Regions from separate parts of the Pseudoalteromonas sp. S1650 genome, predicted to be linked through region 3. Evidence: predicted binding sites of a transcription regulator. Region 3 holds the regulator's gene; each other region holds the start of a gene.
What was found. The regulator LexA, encoded in region 3, represses DNA repair genes until DNA is damaged. The targets are predictions, from matches to a motif close to TACTGTATNNNNATACAGTA.
Positions count from the first base shown of each region.

Region 1: the regulator LexA is predicted to act here: its motif matches at 2,861-2,880, upstream of CWB80_RS14720 (YebG family protein).
Region 2: the regulator LexA is predicted to act here: its motif matches at 1,484-1,503, upstream of uvrD (DNA helicase II).
Region 4: the regulator LexA is predicted to act here: its motif matches at 3,910-3,929, upstream of CWB80_RS00115 (LexA family protein).

Region 1 covers NZ_PNDF01000047.1:48,042-53,575, reverse strand. The annotation lists gene CWB80_RS14740 (chorismate mutase) at 264-1,415, shown strand; gene dsbB (disulfide bond formation protein DsbB) at 1,545-2,063, shown strand; gene CWB80_RS14730 (DUF6170 family protein) at 2,063-2,365, shown strand; gene CWB80_RS14725 (ComEA family DNA-binding protein) at 2,393-2,686, opposite strand; gene CWB80_RS14720 (YebG family protein) at 2,933-3,235, shown strand; gene putP (sodium/proline symporter PutP) at 3,299-4,810, opposite strand; gene CWB80_RS14710 (EAL and HDOD domain-containing protein) at 5,181-5,534, shown strand, end outside.
Region 2 covers NZ_PNDF01000090.1:2,756-8,289, reverse strand. The annotation lists gene CWB80_RS20245 (peroxiredoxin-like family protein) at 1-560, shown strand, start outside; gene CWB80_RS20240 (YacL family protein) at 593-961, opposite strand; gene CWB80_RS20235 (hypothetical protein) at 1,084-1,308, opposite strand; gene uvrD (DNA helicase II) at 1,568-3,733, shown strand; gene CWB80_RS20225 (GNAT family N-acetyltransferase) at 3,711-5,534, shown strand, end outside.
Region 3 covers NZ_PNDF01000068.1:13,863-19,396, reverse strand. The annotation lists gene ctaD (cytochrome c oxidase subunit I) at 1-1,294, opposite strand, end outside; gene coxB (cytochrome c oxidase subunit II) at 1,294-2,436, opposite strand; gene lexA (transcriptional repressor LexA) at 2,874-3,491, opposite strand; gene CWB80_RS17845 (PaaI family thioesterase) at 3,653-4,090, shown strand; gene CWB80_RS17840 (hypothetical protein) at 4,098-4,478, opposite strand; gene CWB80_RS17835 (PepSY-associated transmembrane domain-containing protein) at 4,637-5,362, shown strand; gene CWB80_RS17830 (VOC family protein) at 5,337-5,534, opposite strand, start outside.
Region 4 covers NZ_PNDF01000002.1:2,185-7,718, forward strand. The annotation lists gene CWB80_RS00100 (sensor domain-containing protein) at 1-948, opposite strand, end outside; gene CWB80_RS00105 (sensor domain-containing diguanylate cyclase) at 1,011-1,748, opposite strand; gene CWB80_RS00110 (Y-family DNA polymerase) at 2,191-3,474, opposite strand; gene CWB80_RS00115 (LexA family protein) at 3,477-3,899, opposite strand; gene CWB80_RS00120 (hypothetical protein) at 4,093-4,395, shown strand; gene CWB80_RS00125 (YeiH family protein) at 4,596-5,534, opposite strand, start outside.

The DNA.
Region 1 (5,534 bases), on a different contig from region 3:
ATAAATTTTTTATGAAGATTAATGAAATTTCTGAGGAATCTTTCGCTTTGTCCAAAATAGCATGTTTATGCAGTTGACTTTACATAGAAGTATTTTTACATTAGTCCAATGAAACAAAATATCTCTCGCACTTATTTTTCTTTTTTTAGCTTCTTTAGATAGAGGAGGCTTAACTGTTTGCGAGATAATTTCACCGAATAGCTAAAGCCTCCCTCTTGGGAGGCTTTTTTGTTTGTGCACTGTTTTGGAATGAGGAAACCAACATGAGCATTGATACATTAAATGCGTTACGACACGATATAAATGAAATCGACTCCGACTTACTTGTGTTACTGGCTAAAAGACGCCGTATAAGCCACAGCGTAGTCGAATATAAAATAGCCAATAACAAACCAATTCGTGATGAAGCTCGCGAACAAGCACTACTGGAAAAACTAATCAGTTATGGTAAGTCATTAGGTCTTGACGCTTACTACATTAATAATGTGTTTCAAACTATTCTTGAAGACTCAGTTTTAAACCAGCAAGCCATGCTGCAAAAGAACCTCAACCCAGAAGCTATGAGCGAAAGCCATCGTGTTGCGTATTTGGGTGGGCAAGGCTCATATAGCCAACTAGCCTGCCATAAATATTTTAGCCGCCGCCCTGGCAAAGTGATTGAAATGGGTTGCTCTAGCTTTGAACAGATCACTGGTAAAGTTGAAAGTGGACAGGCTGATTTTGGCTTACTGCCAATTGAAAACACCAGCTCAGGAAGTATCAATGAAGTATTCGACTTATTACAACACGCACAAGTATCAATTGTAGGTGAAGTAACCCATAGCGTTGAGCACTGTTTATTAGCAATGCCAGGTACTGAGCTATCTCATATCAATAAAATTTTTGCTCATCCACAACCTTTTGCTCAATGTAGCCGTTTCATTCAAGGGCTAGGTGACATTCAACATGAAACCTGTGATTCAACCTTCCACGCATTGCAATCTGCGGTTGAAACAGCAAATAGCGCCGCTATCGGCTCAGCTCAAGCTGGCAAAAATGTTGGTTTAGAAGTAATTAAGTCAGGCCTTGCAAACCAAAGCGAAAACCACAGCCGCTTTATTGTTGTCGCCCGTAAGCCGCTACAAGTATCGAAACAAATTCCGACCAAAACCAGTTTAATCATGGCGACTAAACAACAAGCAGGTTCATTGGCTGATGCTTTAATGATTTTTAAACATCACCAAATTAACCTAGTAAAACTAGAATCTCGCCCCGTACCAGGAAATCCGTGGGAAGAAGTGTTTTATGTTGACCTCGAAGCAAACCTTGATGACTTACATGTTAAGCAAGCGCTTGAAGAGCTGAAAGAACACACTCAGTACACACGTGTATTAGGCTGTTACCAAAGTGAGTCTTTGCAGGCTGTTAGTGTGTAATAGCCTGCCTAGATATGACTAATGAAAAGGAGTCTGTCGACTCCTTTTTCGTATAATTTCATCTTAGATACTTGCACCCATAGCCCTGTCTAAGCATAATCTTGAAAACAATTTGAAATTGGATCTTTCATGAATTGGTTAGCAGAATTAGCAACTAAAAGAACACCTTGGTTATTACTAGCGTTTATTTCACTCGCATTTGAAGTCACAGCATTGTTTTTTCAATACAACATGGGACTTGAGCCTTGCATCATGTGTATTTATCAGCGCACCGCTGTTTTAGGCTTACTTGCAGCGGGTGTGATTGGTGCGATTAACCCAAAAAGTATGGTTGTTCGCTTACTCGCATTTGCCACTTGGGGTATCTCAGCAATTTGGGGTTACTTTATTGCTAAAGAACACATTGCAATGCAAAACAATACCGACCCGTTTGCATTTAGCTGTGCATTTGAACCTAACTTCCCAAGTTTTATGCCTTTGCATGAATGGATCCCTAGCTTCTTTGCTGCCACTGGTGATTGTGGCAATATCGATTGGCAGTTTGCTTCAATGAGCATGCCGGCATGGATGGAAGTGATTTTTGCAGCATTTTCAGTGGTATTTGTGGCTGTTTTAGTTAGCCGATTAGTGAGCAAAAAGTCGCTATAATGATTTATTTTTTTACTAGCCAAATCCCTACTTTAAAAAACTTTAAAGTAAGGCAACGCCAGCAGATTATTGCTCTTGCTTTAGCTCATTTAAGCCCGAGCAAAAAGATCATTTTATCGGTATGTAAGCTTGCCTTTTTAACGCCATTATTTTTAGGTTTAGCTTACTTTGAAGGGTGGATGCTTATTCCTTGGTTGTTGTTAGCAGGTTTAAGTTACCCTCTTATCACAACACCTATCGAAAACATGTTCGCGTTAGCGCATTTAGACAAGGCTATCAATGAATTTAAACAGGGCGAATAACGCCCTGTATAGGTGATAACCTGCTATTTATAGTGTAATTTTCCCCTCAAGTTTAGCGAATAGCTTATCACCAATTCCTTTTACTTCTTTTAATTGTTCTAGCGACTTAAACGAGCCTTGCTTGGTGCGATGCTCGACAATCGCTTTCGCTTTTGACTCACCAATACCCGGTAATTGAGTTAGCTGCTCAATGCTGGCTTTATTAATACTCAGCTTTTGCATTTTAACTTGTGTTGCTTTGGTTGGTGTTTCGGCTGATACCTGTGTAGCAGGTAGTAATGCAAGAGTAGCGGCAAGTAAAATACTTGATAGTAATTTCATAATTTCCTCCATGACGCCCTTGTTTGGACTGATAGTTAGCGATTACCCAACACTCACTCCATCGCTTGTGTTTAACTTTGGGTAACATTTTAAATAAAGCTAATACACAAAGTATTGTCAAATTTACTAAATAAAAATTTTCTCAAGTTACTTGCAAAGTAAGGCTCGAAGCATTACTGTATATAAAAACAGTAATCTTAGCAGCGATTTTACGCTGCAATGCCAGGCTTAAATGCAGGAGAAATCATGGCTGTTGTTGTTAAATATGTTGTAGAAAGAAACGGAGTCGAGCGCATGACGTTTACTACTAAGAAAGAAGCTGATGCGTATGACAAAATGCTCGACATTGCTGAGTCATTAGAACTTATGCTTGAAAAAGTTGATGTACCATTAAGCGAGCAACAAATTGAGTCACTGGCGCTTGAAATGGCAAAAGAAAAAGACCAATTTATGGCGGTACTTAAAGGTGCAAAAGACGCGCCAGCTAAACCTAAAAAAGCAAAGTCAGACGATAACGTTGCTGATATAAAAGAAAAAGCGGCAAGCTAAACGCAAATTTAGATCATAAAAAAAGGGCAACATCCGTTGCCCTTTTTTGTGTTTAATCAAAAACTACAATGACGATTCAACTTCATCAAATAAGTCTGTAATTTCTTTTTTCGGCTCAGCCGTCATAAGGCTAACAACAACAATGGCTATTGTTGATAAAATAAAGCCAGGGACAATCTCATAAATGATTGCACTTAGTGCTTGGCCATCAATAGTAATTGGCGCGTATATCCAAAACAGCACTGTTGCTGCACCAACAACCATGCCACTAATAGCCCCTTGTAAGTTCATGCGTTTCCAGTAAAGGCTCAGTAGCACCAGTGGACCAAATGCTGCACCGAAACCAGCCCATGCATTACTTACTAAGTCTAAAATAGAGCTATTACGGTCATAAGCTAGGTAAATAGCAAATAAGGCAACTAAGATAACACTAATACGACCAACTAAAACCAGCTCTTTTTGAGATGCACTACGGTTTAAGTAAATTTTGTAGAAATCTTCAGTTAAAGAGCTTGAACACACTAACAACTGTGAAGAGATGGTACTCATAATTGCTGCTAAAATTGCTGCCAATAAGAAACCGGCAATTAAAGGATGGAAGATAAGCTCAGACAACACTAAGAAAATAGTTTCTTTATCATCAATAGGCATTTGGTTTTCAAGCATATAAGCAGCACCAAATAGACCAGTTAGCACAGCACCAATTGCTGATAGCGTCATCCACGACATACCCACACGACGCATGGTTGGCATATCTTTCACTGAACGTACAGACATAAAACGCACAATAATATGTGGCTGACCAAAATAACCAAGGCCCCATGCCATTGCTGAAATAATCGCTATAGTCGAACCACCTGCAAACCAATCCATCATATTAAGTGCATGAATTTCTGATTCTTTTGGTGAGCTTAATAATAAGTCATAGCGTGCATTGGCAAGTGTATCCATAACTGGCTGATCAAGCATGGTAAACGTCGCAATTGGCACAGCCAGCAGCGAGATAAACATGATACAACCTTGCACAAAGTCAGTCAGGCTCACGGCTAAGAAGCCACCAAACAAGGTATATAACACGACGACACCTGTTGTGATGTATAGACCCATTTCGTAGCTCATATTAAATGAGTTTTCGAACAACTTACCACCTGCAACAACACCTGATGAGGTATATAAAGTAAAGAAAACAATGATTACAATCGCAGAGATAACACGCAGAATATTCTTATTATCATCAAAGCGGTTTGCGAAGTAATCAGGAATGGTGATTGAGTCATTCGCCTTTTCTGTGTAAACACGCAAGCGAGGCGCGACTAAGAAGTAGTTAGCCCAAGCACCGAGTACTAGACCAATGGCAATCCAAACCTTACTTAAACCAAACAAGTACATTGCACCTGGTAGGCCCATTAGCAGCCAACCACTCATGTCAGATGCGCCAGCTGAAAGCGCAGCAACACTTGGTGATAAATTACGACCACCTAGCATATAGCCTGATACATCGTCGGTAGATTGCTTATAAGCATATAGCCCAATCCCCAACATGACGATGAAGTACAATGCTAACGAAATTATCATTCCTGTTTCCAAATTAGCCTCCAAAAGTTGTTTAATGTTGGCTTTTAATCCGAATAATGACTCGCAAGTTATTTAATTTAAAGACATTATTGGGGTAAAAACCTATATCACCCACGACTATATCATGCTTACCCCCCTTAACTCCAATCAAGCAGATAAATGACAAAGCTCAATTTTTCAACTTTTATCTAACATTTTTCTTATATTTAATCGCAAGTTATAGAATTTATCTGCAAATTATCCTAGTCTTTAATTCTTAATAAAATAATAACTTTTCCTCGCAAATGAACATTTAGCTAATGCTATTTCAGGCACAATGCAATATATTGCGAGAAGTAAATGAATTAACAGATGTGGACATGTTTGGACTATGTATTTTTACGCTGCACGCCAACCTATTTTAGACAGGGATAAAAAACTAATTGGCTACGAGCTTTTATTTCGAGATGGCGTAGACAATGTTTTTCCTGATATTGATGGCGATGAAGCAACGTCACGACTTATTGAAGGCAGCCAATTTAATTTTGGTTTAGAGGATTTAACGGATAACAAACCTGCTTATATCAACTTTACTCTAGAAACCTTGCAAAAGGGTTATCCACTTTTACTTGGTAAAGAGCAGGTGGTAGTAGAGATATTAGAAACAATCCAACCAGGTAAACGTCTACTGGCATTAGTTAAAGATCTAAAAGAAAAAGGCTATATACTTGCACTTGATGATTAC
Region 2 (5,534 bases), on a different contig from region 3:
ATATTGCCGAATCAGCAGAGCAAGTTAGCCCATTATTACCCGGCTTAGCAGTGCCAAATATTGAGTTAAAAGATCAATACGGTAAAACCGTCTCACTCGCTGAGCGTTTTAAAGAAAAAACGACTGTGCTCATTGTTTATCGTGGTGGCTGGTGCCCATATTGTTCAAAGCAATTGGCCAATGTCCAAAAAATTGAGAAAGAGCTAGCGGATTTAGGAGCACAAATAATTGCCGTTTCGCCAGATAGTCCTGAAAAGCTCGCTGAATCAAAAATTACTTCACCAAACTATCAATTATTGTCTGACGACAGCCTTTTGTTGGCACAAAAGTTAGGTTTAGCGTTTTACTTAGATGACAAAACAGCAAAGATTTACCGCAACAAACTTGGGGTTAACTTTGTCTCGTTAGAGGGCGAAGTGAAAGTAGCGTTACCCGTACCTGCAGTGTTTGTTATAGACACTAATGGGTTAGTTAATTTTCAATACGCCAACCCAAATTACAAAGTACGCTTAACAGAAGATTTATTACTAGCGGCTGTTAAATCAGTGAGCGAGCAATAAATTAGCAACCGATAAGCAGAACATATGTCTGCTTATCGGCCTTGTGTAAATTCTTGCCAAGATTCAATTAAATCAACAAAGTCTTCAAAACCACAGCCACTGCACAGGCCTTCTTCTTCAAGCATTAAATCATCATCTTGGTAGGCAACTAAGTCTTCGTTGTCTTGATGTAACGCATGTGCTTCGAACAGCGCTTCGTCTTTACTTAAGATCAAATCAATTTCTTGACCTTGTAAGGTTAAAGGCTCATGACTGCTCTTAACCGCAGAGATCAATGCTTGTACCATCGCGATTTTTTCTTTACCGATTTCTTCGTTTAGCCAACGGCCAATAACTGCATGCTCAGAGGAGATTTTAATGCGTAAACCGCTAATAGGATCGCGGATAAATTGATATTCCATGGAGGGTACTCTTAATACGTTATCTGCTAATTATACCGTTTGCAGCTAAACGTGGCGAGTTTTGTAGTCTTAAATCAGCACGAGCGCCAACGGGGCGCTCGTGTTTATGCTATTTAAAATAGCTAGAGTCGCGATTTGAAGCGCGCAGCATCAATAATCGCCCATAGGTATACGATTGGCAGTAGAATAAAGCCAACTGCAACGTAAATTAGTGCCCCACTGATAACCCATGCTAAAAAGAATGCAATAGCCGCCATTAAACGGCCTTGTACCAATTGCCCTAAACCAGGAAAAAAGATATTACATATTGCTGCGATTACATTACCGCCAGAACCTTGCTCTGCCATACTAACCTCTGTAGTTTTTAATGATTATACTTTTAGTAAACACACTTTATGCCAACTTATTATGGCTTACAAATCAAAGTGTTAAAAAGGAGCGTTATTTTGATTTTAGTTTTTTTTGCTAAAAATCGGTCAAATTCACAATTTTTATACTTCAATTTTAATGACTTGCCAAAATAGCTGTTTATAAAAACAGTATTTTATTTAGCCTTGCATAAACACCTGTTATACTCCACCCATTATAGATTGAAAAGGCGTAACGATGGACGTTTCTGAATTACTCGATGGCTTAAATGACAAACAACGGGATGCAGTCGCAGCCCCATTGCAAAATATGCTAGTACTTGCAGGTGCAGGTTCTGGTAAAACTCGAGTACTTGTTCATCGCATCGCATGGCTCATGCAAGTTGAGCAAGCTTCTGCATACAGTATCTTTGCGGTAACCTTCACAAATAAAGCCGCGAAAGAAATGCGCACTCGTGTAGAAGAAACGTTAAAAGCACCGGTTGGTGGTATGTGGATTGGTACTTTCCACGGCTTATCTCATCGTATTCTGCGCGCCCATCACCGTGAAGCGAACTTGCCAGAAAGCTTTCAAATTTTAGATTCTGACGATCAACAACGTATGATCAAACGCTTACTTAAAGCGATGAACATCGATGATAAAAAGTGGCCTGCAAAACAATTTGGTTGGTATATCAGCGCGAAAAAAGATGAAGGTCTGCGCCCTAAAGACATTCAAGCCTACGATATTAATGAGCAAATGATGCTGAAAGTCTATGCTGCATATCAAGAGGCTTGTGACCGCGCAGGTTTAGTCGACTTTGCAGAAATACTGCTGCGCTGCTACGAAGTACTTAAGAACCACCCAACACTTTTACGTCACTATCAACAGCGTTTTGCCCATATGCTGGTAGACGAGTTCCAGGATACCAATACGATTCAGTACGCTTGGTTAAAATTACTCGCAGGTAACACCAACAGTATTATGATCGTAGGTGATGATGACCAAAGTATCTATGGCTGGCGTGGCGCAAAAATTGAGAATATCAAACGCTTTTTAACTGACTTCGAAGCCGAAACCATTCGCCTTGAACAAAATTACCGTTCAACGGCAACAATTTTGAAAGCATCAAACGCGCTGATCAAAAACAATGCTGAACGCATGGGCAAAAGCCTGTGGACAGACGGCAATGATGGTGAGCCGATTTCAGTTTACGCTGCGTTTAATGAATTAGACGAAGCGCGCTTTGTTAGCAGCAAACTACGTAGCTGGCTAAATGCAGGTAATGCATTACAAGACGCCGCGATTTTATACCGTAACAATGCGCAATCTCGTGTACTCGAAGAAGCAATGCTACAAGAAGGTTTAAAATACCGTATTTACGGCGGTATGCGCTTCTTCGAGCGCCAAGAGATCAAAGATGCACTTTCGTATTTACGTTTAGTTGGTAACCGTCAAGATGATGCGGCTTTCGAGCGCGTTATTAACACCCCTGCTCGCGGCATTGGTGATAAAACACTAAGCCACATTCGTGATTGCGCGCGCAATGAGTCATTGCCACTTTGGTATGCCGCTAAAGCTATTATCGAGCAGCAGCACTTATCTGGCCGTGCAGCAAGTGCCGTGACAAAATTCTTAGAACTTGTTGAGCATATCGAAGATAAAATCAGCGATCTCACCCTAGAAGAGCAAGCGAAATACACCATTCAAAGCTCGGGGTTAATGGCAATGTATCAAGCTGAAAAAGGTGAAAAAGGCCGTGCCCGCGTAGAAAACTTAGAAGAGCTTATTAGTGCTTGTGGTCAATACGAACTCCCTGAAGATGAAGAGTTCAGCTCACCACTGCAAGGCTTTTTGGCATATACCTCTCTAGAATCTGGCGAAGGTCAAGCTGATGAGCACGAAGACGCGGTGCAAATGATGACACTGCACTCAGCAAAAGGCCTAGAATTCCCGCTGGTATTTATGGTGGGTGTTGAAGAGGGCATGTTCCCATCACAACAAAGTAATGAAGAGTCTGGTCGTTTAGAAGAAGAACGTCGCTTATGTTATGTTGGCATGACTCGCGCGATGGAAAAACTATATATTAGCCACGCAGAAAGCCGCCGTTTATACGGACAAGAAAAATACCACAGCCCATCACGCTTTTTACGCGAAATGCCTGAAGACTGTATCGAAGAAATTCGTATTAAAACACAGGTTTCAAGGCCACCTGCGGCAGGTCGTTTTAGTCCATCAGTAACACATGCCGCATTTGAAGATAGCGGCTTTAACTTAGGACAGCGCGTATTACACGCTAAGTTCGGTGCAGGAACCGTACTCAATTACGAAGGTAGCGGCGCACAGTCACGTATTCAAGTGAACTTTGATGACCTAGGCAGCAAATGGCTTGTAACACAGTATGCAAGACTTCAAGCCTTATAATGAGTATATAACAGCGCTATGTAATGAGCTGGTGATTGCAAAGCATCGCCAGCTTGTCATTGTGCAAGGCAGCGAAACTTGGTGCTATCAGTTTGCAAACCAATTAGCGCTTAAAAATACCTATGTTTTCAGTAGCAGCTCACTATTAGCAAATAGTGAGTTCCCAAAACATGCTCACCAGATTCTTGGTCAAGAGTTTCATCACGCAATTTTTGATGGTTTTAGCGGTTTATATGCCGATAAACTAGCCGCGCTTGCCGGTACCGTAAAAGCAGGCGGTGTACTGATATTATTGCTGCCCGATGATAATAACTGGCAAGACCCAGCACTCACAAGTATTACCTCTTATGGCGAAGAAATTAAACACAGCTTTTTTAATCAGCGCTTTTTCGCCAAGCTAAAATTGCAGCCACATTATTTTACTAAGCACTCGCCTCCTGCTTACCAATCTATTTCGCCAGCAACTGCTGAGATAAATTATCAGCAACAACAAGCATGTGTTGAGCAAATTATTAAAACCGCAACAGGGCGCGCTAATCGTCCTTTTGTGATCAGTGCAGACCGAGGTCGTGGTAAGTCAGCCGCTTTAGGGCTTGCAGCAGCAAATCTTCAAGATAAAAGAATCCTAATTTGCGCCACCCAAGCCAAAGCCGTACAAACAAGCTTTAAGCATTTAGCCGCTGAGCTTGGTGTTAGCAAAGAGCAAAACTGTAAGCAACTAGCTAACCTTAGCTATATTGCGCCAGATACACTGCTACATGAAAAACCTGATTGCGATCTGTTATTTGTCGACGAAGCAGCAGCGATTCCGGTTCCTATGCTATTGCAGATCCTAAAAAGTTATCCACGGATCGTATTTGCCAGCACTATGGTTGGTTATGAAGGAAATGGGCGTGGTTACACGTTACGTTTTTTACATTACTTACGTAGCCAATTTAAATCGCTAAAGGCAATTACTTTGGATGAACCTGTTCGTTTCGCCAAGTATGACCCCCTAGAAAATAGCCTACGTGAACTACTATTACTTGATGCAAAATATCTAGAAACGCAGAGTAAAGAGTCATATCAATTCGAAAGCATAAGCAAAGAGCAACTCATTGATGATGAGCAGTTGCTTAGCCAAATTATGGCGCTATTGGCGTTGGCTCATTATCAAACCACGGTAAACGACTTACGCCAATTGCTTGATGCCCCAGAGCTACAGCTATCTATCTGCAAACAAGAAAATGCATTAAAAGCCGTTTGCTTAATTGCTATTGAGGGTGGCTTAACGCCTGAGATTGCAGAGCAGGTTATAAGAGGAAAGCGTCGGCCACATGGTCATTTAATGGCGCAAACTCTGACTCAATTAAGCCGAAAAGCAGAAGATTTGTGTAAACACTCAGCGAGAGTCGTGAGAATAGCTGTTGCACCTGAATGTCATCAGCAAGGTATAGGCTCAGCCCTGTTAAACCACTGCGAAAGCCAATTAAGCAATTGTAGTTATTTTGGTGCTAGCTTTGGCGCAAATGCGACATTAATTAAGTTTTGGCAAAGTAATGGCTTCAACGTTGTTAAGCTTGGATTTAGTCATGACAAAGCAACGGCAGAACATGCTGCCTTAGTGGTTAAAGCATTAGATAAGCAAACGACAGATAGCGCAGCACTGTTAATAGAAGAGTTTAAGCAAGATTTCTCTTTGCAACTCCTTGATCACTTTAACTCACTTCCTTGGCAGCTTATTGCAGAGCTATTCAAAGGCTTACCAAAAAGTGATCTATCTTCTGCCTTAGATGCCAGAGCTGAGCGGCTGTTAACTGGT
Region 3 (5,534 bases):
AATGCCATTTCGCCAGCGTTTCGTTATACATGTTGCCGGTCCATTTCGGTAACCAGTAGTAGGCCCCCGCCATAATTGAGAACACAGCTCCTGTCACAAGCACATAATGGAAGTGTGCTACCACAAAATAGGTATCATGATATTGAAAATCTGCCGGTGTAATCGCAAGCATCAAGCCAGAGAAACCACCTAAGGTGAATAACACAATAAAGGCGATGGCAAACATCATCGGAATTTCGAAGCTAATTGAACCGCGCCACATGGTGGCCACCCAGTTAAACACTTTAACGCCCGTTGGCACCGAAATGAGCATGGTGGCGTACATGAAAAACAACTCGCCTGCCACAGGCATCCCAGTGGTAAACATATGGTGTGCCCAAACGATAAAACTTAGCAGCGCAATCGATGAAGTTGCATACACCATAGACGCGTAGCCAAATAGCTTTTTGCGCGAGAAGGTAGGTACGATAGTCGATATAATGCCAAAGGCTGGTAAAATCATGATGTACACTTCAGGGTGACCGAAGAACCAGAAAATGTGCTGGAACATCACAGGGTCGCCCCCACCGGCTGCATCAAAAAAGCTGGTTGCAAAGTATTTATCGGTCAACACCATAGTGACCGCCCCTGCTAGAACAGGCATAACAGCAATTAACAAAAATGCAGTGATTAACCATGTCCATACAAATAGCGGCAGCTTCATCCACGTCATACCCGGCGCTCTTAGGTTGACGATAGTCACGATAACGTTAATCGCCCCCATAATTGAGCTGATACCCATGATATGTACAGCAAATACAAACAGTGCGGTGTTGTCGTTACTGTAAGTGGTGGAGAGTGGTGCATAGAAAGTCCAACCAAACGCAGGACCGCCACCCGGCATGAGTAACGAAGCCAACAGGATTAAAAATGCGAAAGGCAATATCCAAAAGCTCCAGTTATTCATACGTGGTAAGGCCATATCCGGTGCGCCTATCATCATAGGTACCATCCAGTTTGCAAGCCCAGTGAACGCGGGCATAACGGCACCAAACACCATGATCAAGCCATGTACGGTAGTCATTTGATTAAAAAAGTGCGGATCGACTAACTGTAATCCAGGCTGAAACAGTTCAGCGCGGATCACCATTGCCATTGCTCCGCCAATTAAAAACATGGTGAGTGAAAAAATCAGGTATAAACTCCCGATGTCTTTATGATTGGTGGTGTAAAGCCAACGCTTAAAACCTTTAGCAGGGTGATGATGGTCGTGATGCGCATGCCCAGTTGCTTGCTCGTTAATAACGTTACTCATTAGTTCGCCTCCGCTGCTGCATCAATCGCGGCTTGAATTTGACTCGGTTGGATAACATCGCCGGTGTCATTACCCCACGCATTTCGCTTATAAGTAATAACCGCAGCAAGTTGCTTGATTGAAAGCTGTTTATCAAACGCTTGCATTGCTGTGCCAGGCTTACCGTGTAACACAATATCTATGTGATCTTTTACATCACCTAATACAATCGGGCTGCCTTTAAGTGCTGGAAATACGCCAGGTAGGCCCATACCGGTAGGTTGGTGGCATGCAGCACAACTAGCCATGTAGACTTGCTCACCCAAGGTCATAAGCTCTTCTTTCGGTAATGTTTGATCAAGCAAAGCAGCATCCGCTGCGGCCGCATTGGCTTTTTCTTGCTTAGCATCTGCAAGCCAATTAGCAAACTCATCTTCAGGTAAAGCTTTCACCACTACAGGCATAAAGCCATGATCTTTACCGCATAACTCAGCACATTGGCCACGGTACACGCCTGGCTCGTTAATACGTGTCCACGCTTCATTGATAAACCCAGGATTTGCATCCTTTTTAACCGCAAAATCAGGCACCCACCATGAATGAATTACATCGTCTGAAGTCATTAAAAAGCGAACTTTTTTATTGATAGGAAGTACTAGCGGTTTATCTACTTCAAGCAAATAATGTTCAGTTTTCTCTGCTTGGTTGTCTATTTGATCTTTAGGAGTAGATAGAATCGAGTAATAGGCAATGTCTTCACCCATGTACTCATAATGCCACTTCCACTGTGAGCCCGTCACTTTAATGGTGATATCGGCTTTAGAGGCATCTTCCATGGCAATTAAGGTTTTTGTGGCAGGCACAGCCATGGCGATTAAGATGACAAATGGAATGGCAGTCCAAAGTATTTCAACTTTTGTACTTTCATGAAATTGGGCAGGCTTGGCCCCTTTGGATTTACGGTGGTGTATTAAAGCCCAAAACATCACCGCAAATACGATGATGCCGATTACACAGCAGATAATAAATATCGTCATGTGTAACTCATAAACATTATTACTTATATCGGTCACCCCTTTACGCATATTGTATTGGCTATTTGCCAATGCAAGCTCAGGAAGTGCAAACAATATAAGCCACAAGGCGTAACGCAGTTTACCCATGTGACGGCTCCTTTAGATGCTATTGCAAGACGCAAAGCGAAAAGGCGATACAACAAGGTGCCCATTCGTTTTTCTTATTGTTCAGAGCGACTACGTATCATTTTGACCCACTTATGATACCTACCCCCTGTCTAACACCTCGCACATTTTTGTGTCTTTTTATTAATTAGGTGTTAATACAGTGTATTAACCAATTAGTTAAAAAATGACCAATAAGCAAGTTTTAATGATAATAAATGTTTATTTTGGTGCAGAAATAACAACTATAATCAGCGCGTTATTTAATGTTTAGGAGTAAAAACGAAATATAAAAAGAGAGGAAAACTGCGCCATATAAGGCTTTAAATGAAGAGTAAGGATTCACAAATCCTAATTAAGTAGTAAAATTTCAGCGGCGCACCAAATTGAGTCAATTTGATGCACCAAATTGGGAAAAGTTACATCCAATCAGCGTTACGAATAACCCCAACAGCTAACCCCTCGATGTTGAACGACTCGTGCTCAAGATCAACCTCAATAGGCGAAAACTCTTCGTTCTCAGCGTGTAAAAGTACTTTGCGACCCGCTTTTTCTAGACGCTTAACTGTTACATCTTCATCGACTCGAGCTACAACTACTTGCCCGTTTTCAGCAACTTGTGTTCTGTGTACTGCAAGCAAATCGCCATCCATAATACCAATGTCTTTCATACTCATGCCATTTACACGCAGTAAGAAATCGGCTGCAGGCTTAAATAATGAAGGATCAACTTGGCAGTGACTTTCAACATGTTCTTGCGCCAAAATAGGTTCACCGGCTGCAACACGGCCAATTAAAGGTAAGCCTAATTGCTCTGGCTCATCTTCTTCAATTAACTGAATACCGCGACTCGCCCCAGGCTTCATTTTGATCATGCCTTTTTTAGCCAGTGCTTTTAGGTGTTCTTCAGCAGCGTTGGCACTTTTAAAACCTAATGTTTGAGCTATTTCAGCACGCGTAGGTGGCATGCCTGTATCTTTAATAAAGACTTTAATTAGTTCTAAAATTTGCGATTGGCGTTTAGTTAATGGGCGCATACAACTGGTTTTCCATACAGTACATTTAACTGTGAGTATATACAGTTATTTGAAAATCGCAAATTTAAATTAACCCCATCATATTGCTACAAAACTAACATTGAACCACACCGAAAGATGCCATAAGGTATTAGCTTTAATTAGCAGGCTAAGGAAACACAATGAGTATTTGGCACCACCCAATCACGTTAGAGCTTTGCAAAGAGCTAGAACAGGGGATCACCGGTCAAGGCACTTTAATGAAAACTATGGGCATTGAGGTAACTGAAATTGGTGATGATTATTTAATGGCAACTATGCCTGCTATTCCTGAGCATCATAACCCTATGGGTATGGTTCATGGCGGAGCAAACGTTGTATTAGCAGAGACAGTGGCAAGCTATGCAGCAAATTTCGTGGTTGATTTCAATAAGTTCTATGCTGTTGGCCAAGAAATTAATGCCAACCACATGAAAGCGTCACGCAAAGGAACGTTAACAGCAACAGCAAGACCGTTGCATTTAGGTAAGCGAACTTCTGTTTGGGATATTAAAATTACCAATGCCGCAGGAGAGCTTTGCTGCGTATCAAGAATGACCGCAGCTGTTGTAGAGCGATAAATTCAGGCTATTTTTCGACAGGATAAATAGTAATTTCAATCCCTGCGCCAATTGCAGAGATACGTAACAAGGTATCGGCATGCAGGGGTTGGTTAAAGCATTTAGGCGAATTACCTGATTCAAAGCCTATATCAAATGTACGCTTTGAGCACGATAACCACTGTTTTAATGCATTGCGCGAGCAAGACTCAATAAGCTCGCAAAGCTGGTTAATGGCTTTATCTGGAGAGCTGATATCTGCGGTTGCTTCAATACGTGCTAGTTGGCGGTATTCATCTTGGTCATAATGTAAAACCATGGCGTTTTTCTTCAAATCAGCAACAAGCGCACTAATATCGTGCTTTGATTCAAGCTCCAGATCTACATTTAAAAATTGAATTTCCGACATACTCTCGTTTTTACCCTCTATTGATATCGACTGAAACTTTAACTCAGTTTTGTATATATACCAAATCTAGAATACAGTTAATGCGACATTATGCCGCATTGGCAATCTAGCTAAACAACCTAAAATAGCGCCCACATAACAATAATAACGGGGTAATAATGAATAAACGCCTGTTTAAGTATGCTCGTAAAGGGCATAAATGGCTTGGCTACTTACTTGCTTTGCAGATCTTTTTTTGGCTCTTAGGAGGGCTGGTAATGAGCTCATTACCACTTGAAAAAGTGCATGGTAAGCATCTGGCTAATCGCAGTTTAAGTAGCCCATTTTTATTGTCGGACTACCCTGCTTCAATTGATAAAATAACAGCGCAATTTGAGCAAATCGAAGGTATTAAATATAGCCACTTTCTAAATACACCGATTATAGAAGTAACAACCTCTAGCGGTACATTCAACTTTGATGGTAGAACAGGTGCTAAAATGCCTGCACCGAGTAAAGCGCAAATCATTGAAAATGCGCAAGCTCACCTGCTTATTGACGCAAAAATAACGCAAGCGCAGTTATTAACAAAAGGGCCTAGAGAAGTCGGTCACAAAGCCAATGTTTGGCAAGTAAGCTTTGATGATTGGCGATCAACAACCTTATATTTAGATAGCCAAACCGGTAACCTTATTACTGTGCGCAGCACCCTGTGGCGCATTTTCGACTTTTTCTGGATGCTACACATTATGGATTATGATGAGCGTGAGAACTTTAACAATCCACTACTCATCAGCTTCTCGGCCACCAGCGTACTATTTTGTATTACAGGAGTTCTCTTGTTACTACAAAACGTTCGAATTAAACGTAAAAAGCCAGCTACACGTGTTGGTCAATCAAAATAGGATTGCCATCTGGGTCGGTGATAATAAAACTCGCGTCACCGGCCTTTTGTATTTCTAATCCTTGTTGCTGAAATTGTGCAGCTAATTGCTCAAAGGTTGCAAATTCATCCAAAGCTTCAGCATTTTGATCCCACCCTGGGTTAAAGGTCAGCATGGTTTTGTCGAACATACC
Region 4 (5,534 bases), on a different contig from region 3:
CTGAAAATGCGATCTATCGCTCATCGCTTTGTTATAAATCCTAAACTGACTACGTCCATTTTTCTTGGCGTCGTACATTGCAGTTTCAGCGCACTGTAATAAAGTTCTTACTGACTTTCCATCATTTGGAAAACGACAGATCCCGACACTAATTGAAGTAAAAATCAGTTGGTCATGCAGTTTTAAAGGTGAATTAAATGAATCAATCAAAAGCTGAGTGAATTTTTCATGATTTGATGAGGGCTCCGAACTCAAAATAACTATGAATTCATCAGCGCTAAAGCGAGCTATGTAGTCAGTTTTTTCTAATGGGGTAGAGAGGCGTTCAGAAACTTTAAGGAGGAATTCATCACCCGATTCATAGCCGAAAACATCATTCACACCTTTGAATCGATCTATATCGATAAATAGTAGAGAAAAGTCCTTTATACTGCTTGTTATAAGCTCATTAATAACTAACTCGATGGAATGACGATTCAAACAGTTAGTTATTGGATCATAAGACACCATTTTTTCCAAAGCTTTACGAACAGATACTTGCTCAGAAATATCAATATCTAAACAAAACATTTCAAACTCATCTCTCCTAGTTTTTAATAAAACATGAGATGAAAAAACAGGCACCGGCTGACCCTTAATATTTTGTAAAGTTAATTCGGATGATGGAATGGGAATGTTGTGTTCAAGCCAATTTTTATGTGCTTCAATGACATCCTTTTTCATTGAAGGAGGGATGATTAAATCTTCTAGCTTTTTTCCTAAAGCTTCTGTTTGAGTGTACCCATATAGAAAGGTACTTGCTTTATTCCAATAAATTACTTCACGATGTCGATTGTAGCCTTGAACAGCTACTTTTGAGAGTGATTCAATGAGCTCTAAGAAGCGAACGTCAGGCAAGTTTGTTGAAGGACTGAAGGTTGAGTTAGTTTCAAAGTTGTTCTCTTTCATTACTGCTATTAGTGCACCTTAGCATCATACTAAAATAAGCCTAGGAAAGAGTTCTTTTTCAGTCAAGTTTCCATTTGGTATGTATTTCTGATGCATGATCTAAGGATATTAGCAAAACGCTTAAGAACCTCGTCACCAGCTTTATGACCTAGAGTATGGTTTATTTTCTTAAAGTTATTTAGATCTATAAAAAGTAATTGGGCTGCTCTGTTAAGTCGGTTACCTAATTTTTGAAATTGAATAAAGGCCTCTTCAAAGCCTCGTCTATTATGTATCTTAGTTAAGGGATCTAATCGACTTTCTATTTTTAATTCACTCTCTCTATAAAGGTGTGCCAAATCACTGCTGATCACATCTCTTAATACTTCAAGCATCTCAAGAAAAGGTTGCTTGTAATTAGTCGGCGACGTATCCATAACACATAAAGTACCGAAGCACTTACCATCAGGCCAATGGATAGGATAGCCCAAGTACGATATGTAATTATCTTCTATTACTTCTGGGTTATTATCCCATTCATTAGTTTTTGAGGCATCTTTGACGTAGAGCGGCGAGTTACTTCTAACTACTTTATGGCAATAAACATTAGTTTCAATACTTGCAGAGCCACCTAGGGAATAATGGGTCGTAGGTAACTCTGAAGCAACTAGAACTTCAATGCCTTTGTTGGATGCTTGATTTATAAATGCCACTGGCGAGTTGAACAACGCTGCAATTGAATTAACGAGCCTTTGCCAACGTTCCCACTCAATATCTTTAAGTGCCAAATCGTGAAGTGATGTGTAAGGATATCCAGCCATTCGAACTCCAGAGCGACTAATCACAATGAAGTATAGTACATAAGTTCTAAAAATATGGTAACGCCATGTGTAATTAATAGGTGCACTTGTTGCTCTTCATGACTTATTGATTACGATATTATACCTATGTAATTTCTGACCTTACGTTAGCTCAATAAGAAAGGTTCACTCTTTTCATCACAAAATTTGTACTATATTATGTCAAGAGGCTGTATCTTAATTAGGGCTGGCGTTCCAATTTAAACTACCAAAATACTTTAATTTGGACTTTAGTAATAACTACAGTTTAGCAAGTACTGCATAATGGGTCTGAACATGGAAGAAGAAACGGTACCTCGTAAATTCAAGATCGGCATGTCTATTTTCAATACTGCTATTATTCTAGGCTGCCTTGGTTGTCTCTTGTACTCGGGAGCTATAATAATTGAAAATTACTTTTAATTTACTTTGCTTTCGCAGTAGGGATATCTGAGAGTTTAGTCGTGTAATTTAGCGGTGCTAAATCGTCTTTAGGTCTCCAAGATTTAGAGAGTCCTTCACTTGCAAGTTTCAATGTACTTCGTCCAAATTTTTTATTTATCTCATCAATCACTAACGTTTTTGAGCTAATATTCAGTGGTAAAGTCTCCGATAAAAGCTCAAGTTGTTGCATATCATCTTGTAATGAAAGTTCATCAAAAATAACACCGGCTTTTTTGTAATTGAACCCCTTCTTAAAAATAGCTTTTAATGCAAAGCTTGCATAAGACACCAGTGTAGATGTATCCGCTGTGGGGTAGGGTAGTTTTATTGATTGTGACTTATGATACTGCGGCTCTGCCTGTCTAAATGAATCTGTGTGGATGAATACTGTTATTGCTGATGTATAAGATTTAAATCGACGAAGCTTAAACGCTGCTTTTGTTGTATGTGCTGTAACAGCTTCAGAAAGCTCCGTAAGCTCAATCACCGGTTTTCCCATACTCTGAGATACGCAAATTCTATCGCGAGAGTCGTTAATATCTTTCAATTCTACCGCAGGTTTTCCTCGTAACTCTTCCACAGTACGGGCAAGAACAACTGTGAACGTCTTTTTGATCCAACTAATGTCGGCATTTTTAAGGTCATATCCCGTATAGATACCAAATTTATTTAGCTTTTTAGTTGTTTTGCTTCCAACCCCCCAAATATCCTCTACAGGAGTATGTTTGAGAGCCCAATCAATTTTGTATTGTGAATCTAATACAACCACACCATTGGTGTGTTCTTTCCACTCTTTCTTTTTGGCGCAGTGACTTCCAAGTTTCGCTAGTGTCATTGTCTGAGATATACCCAAACCACAACTAATACCTAAGTTCCTCTTAAGTGTCCTCTGTATGGTGTGTGCGTAGTCTTTTATATCTTTTGTAAAGTTTATATCGATGCGCCCAAAGCATTCATCAACAGAGTATCGTATTGTATCGAATAGGAAGTACTCTAACTCGGTATGAAAACGGTTACTCAAATCACCAAACAGCGTGAAATTACTCCCCCATAAGTGGCCACCATGCGCAGCCACCAGCTGCTTAACTTTAAATGCAGGCTCTCCCATTTTGATACCTAAATCTTTGATAGCTTGATTTCGAGCTACTACGTTACCCTGGTTCGAACTGAGTACTCCAAGAGGGGTTTTATCAAAGTCGTATTGGGGGTTAAAGAGTTGGCAAAACGAAACGTAAGCAGCATTGATGTCGCAAAGAACCCACATAATTAGAATACCTTGATTAAACCAGTGACAACGCCCCAGACTACATGGGTATCCCAGTCATTGTATTCATCGATATCAATTTCAATTGGCTCGAAGTCGGGGTTTTTACTAATAAAAACGGCTTTGTTGTTTTTTAATTGTAGTTCTTTCACAACAAATTCGTTGTCTAATGTAGCTAATACGATTCGTCCAGTTTTAATTGTTACTGACCTATCTACAACTATTATCGAGCCGTCAGTAATGTCTGGGGACATGCTGTTGCCTGACACCCTGAATAGGAATGTACTACTAGGGCGCTTAATTAGGAGCTCATCTAAACTGATTGAGTCGGATAGGTGATCTTCGCATGGATTGGGGAAACCTGCAGCAACTGAAAAGTCTGCAATAGGTAGCTTTGTGGTTGAAGGGGTAAGTTTGCTAAGCATAATCACAAAATACTGTACAAATAAACAGTAATTTTAGATGTGAATATTCCACATTACAACCAAGAAGTTTCTTTTAGGCTCGCGGTCTATGTGATTTCATCAATTATTAGTTAAATTTAAACCTTTTTCCCAGAATCAGGCGCGATTTAATGCATATGATAGCTTTGGCAAAAATATATGAGCTGGAGTAACTATGGATTTATGTTCAATTTCTGCGGAAGACGATGATAAAGCTGTTTTCTTCAATGGGGTTTTGATTGCATACTATAATGCAGCAACTGATGAGCCAAACGTGTTATCTTTTGTTGAAAGTGTTGCTGATAATTTGAGTAGCGCTTCTGGTGCCAATATTAAAAAGGCGAAAATAGACAAAGCTCCTGACTTTGTTCATTGGGAGCAGAGCAAACAAGTAGAGAATATACTTTGGCCCAATGAAACAGCTAAACCTCCTATTTCTGATTTTTTCTCTCCAATTGAGCTGAATTCTCAACCATAAACATTCATAACAGTTTATCGCTTGACCGCTAAATTTTGCCTTCGCAGGTGCGGTCAAGCGCTCCTCTTAAAAAATCATGTAGTATAAATTTTTATTACTGTATTTGAGAGAGATTTCACGTCTACACGCTAACGACTAGGAAGCAAGATCAGACTAATCATATTTTGCACTTTTAACGATCCGCCTGTAGTTGAACCCAATTATAAAAGTGCTTTTACTCCAGTGTTAATTCCGAAACCGCCTAACGTTAAAAATAAAAACAAACAACTTCCCAAAAGTAGGGGTCTTATTCCAGCTTGACGAATTGCCCCAATGTGAGTTCGTAGTCCCAATGCCACCATGGCGATAGTGAGTAATATATCATCAAACCACACAATATTGTTTGTTGTACTCTGGGATAGGTTAATTAGTGAATTACATCCACTTACTAAAATGAAGTAAACCGCAAACCAAGGAATTGATAGGCCTGAAGATTTTTCTAAGTTATAGTTTTTCTTTGTATCCTTTCGTTTTTGCCAATATGATAAACCAAACAAAAATGGGGCAAGCATCATTACCCTTAACATTTTTTCAATTACTGCCGTGTCGGCTGCATTTGCACTAATGGCGGTACCCGCAGCAACTACCTGAGCTACTTCATGAATGGTTGAACCAACAAAAATTCCGTACTCGTATTCACTCAACCCTATATATTCAAACATTAAGGGGTAAGTAAACATACTTAGCGTTCCAAATACAACGACTGTTGCAACCGCAATAGATACTTTATGTGCTTGTGCTTTAATAACTGGTTCTGTTGCCATTATTGCTGCAGCACCACAAATAGAGCTCCCAGCACCAATAAGAATAGTTGTTTGCTCATCAAGTTTAAATAAACGTTTACCTAACTGAATCGCTAGGATAAATGTACCAAGTAATATGGCTAAATCAATAACTAGCCCTAACCAACCAATTTCTGTTATTTGTGAGAATGTAATTCTAAAGCCAAATAAAATGATGCCAGCTTTAAGTAAGAAGCTTTTTGCGTAGTCTACTCCAATATCAGTATGAGTTGCGATACGGGAAAACAAACTGTTTCCTACTATGATGCCGAGGATAATTCCAATAGTGAGTGAACTAACTTGTGCATTTTGCAAAAC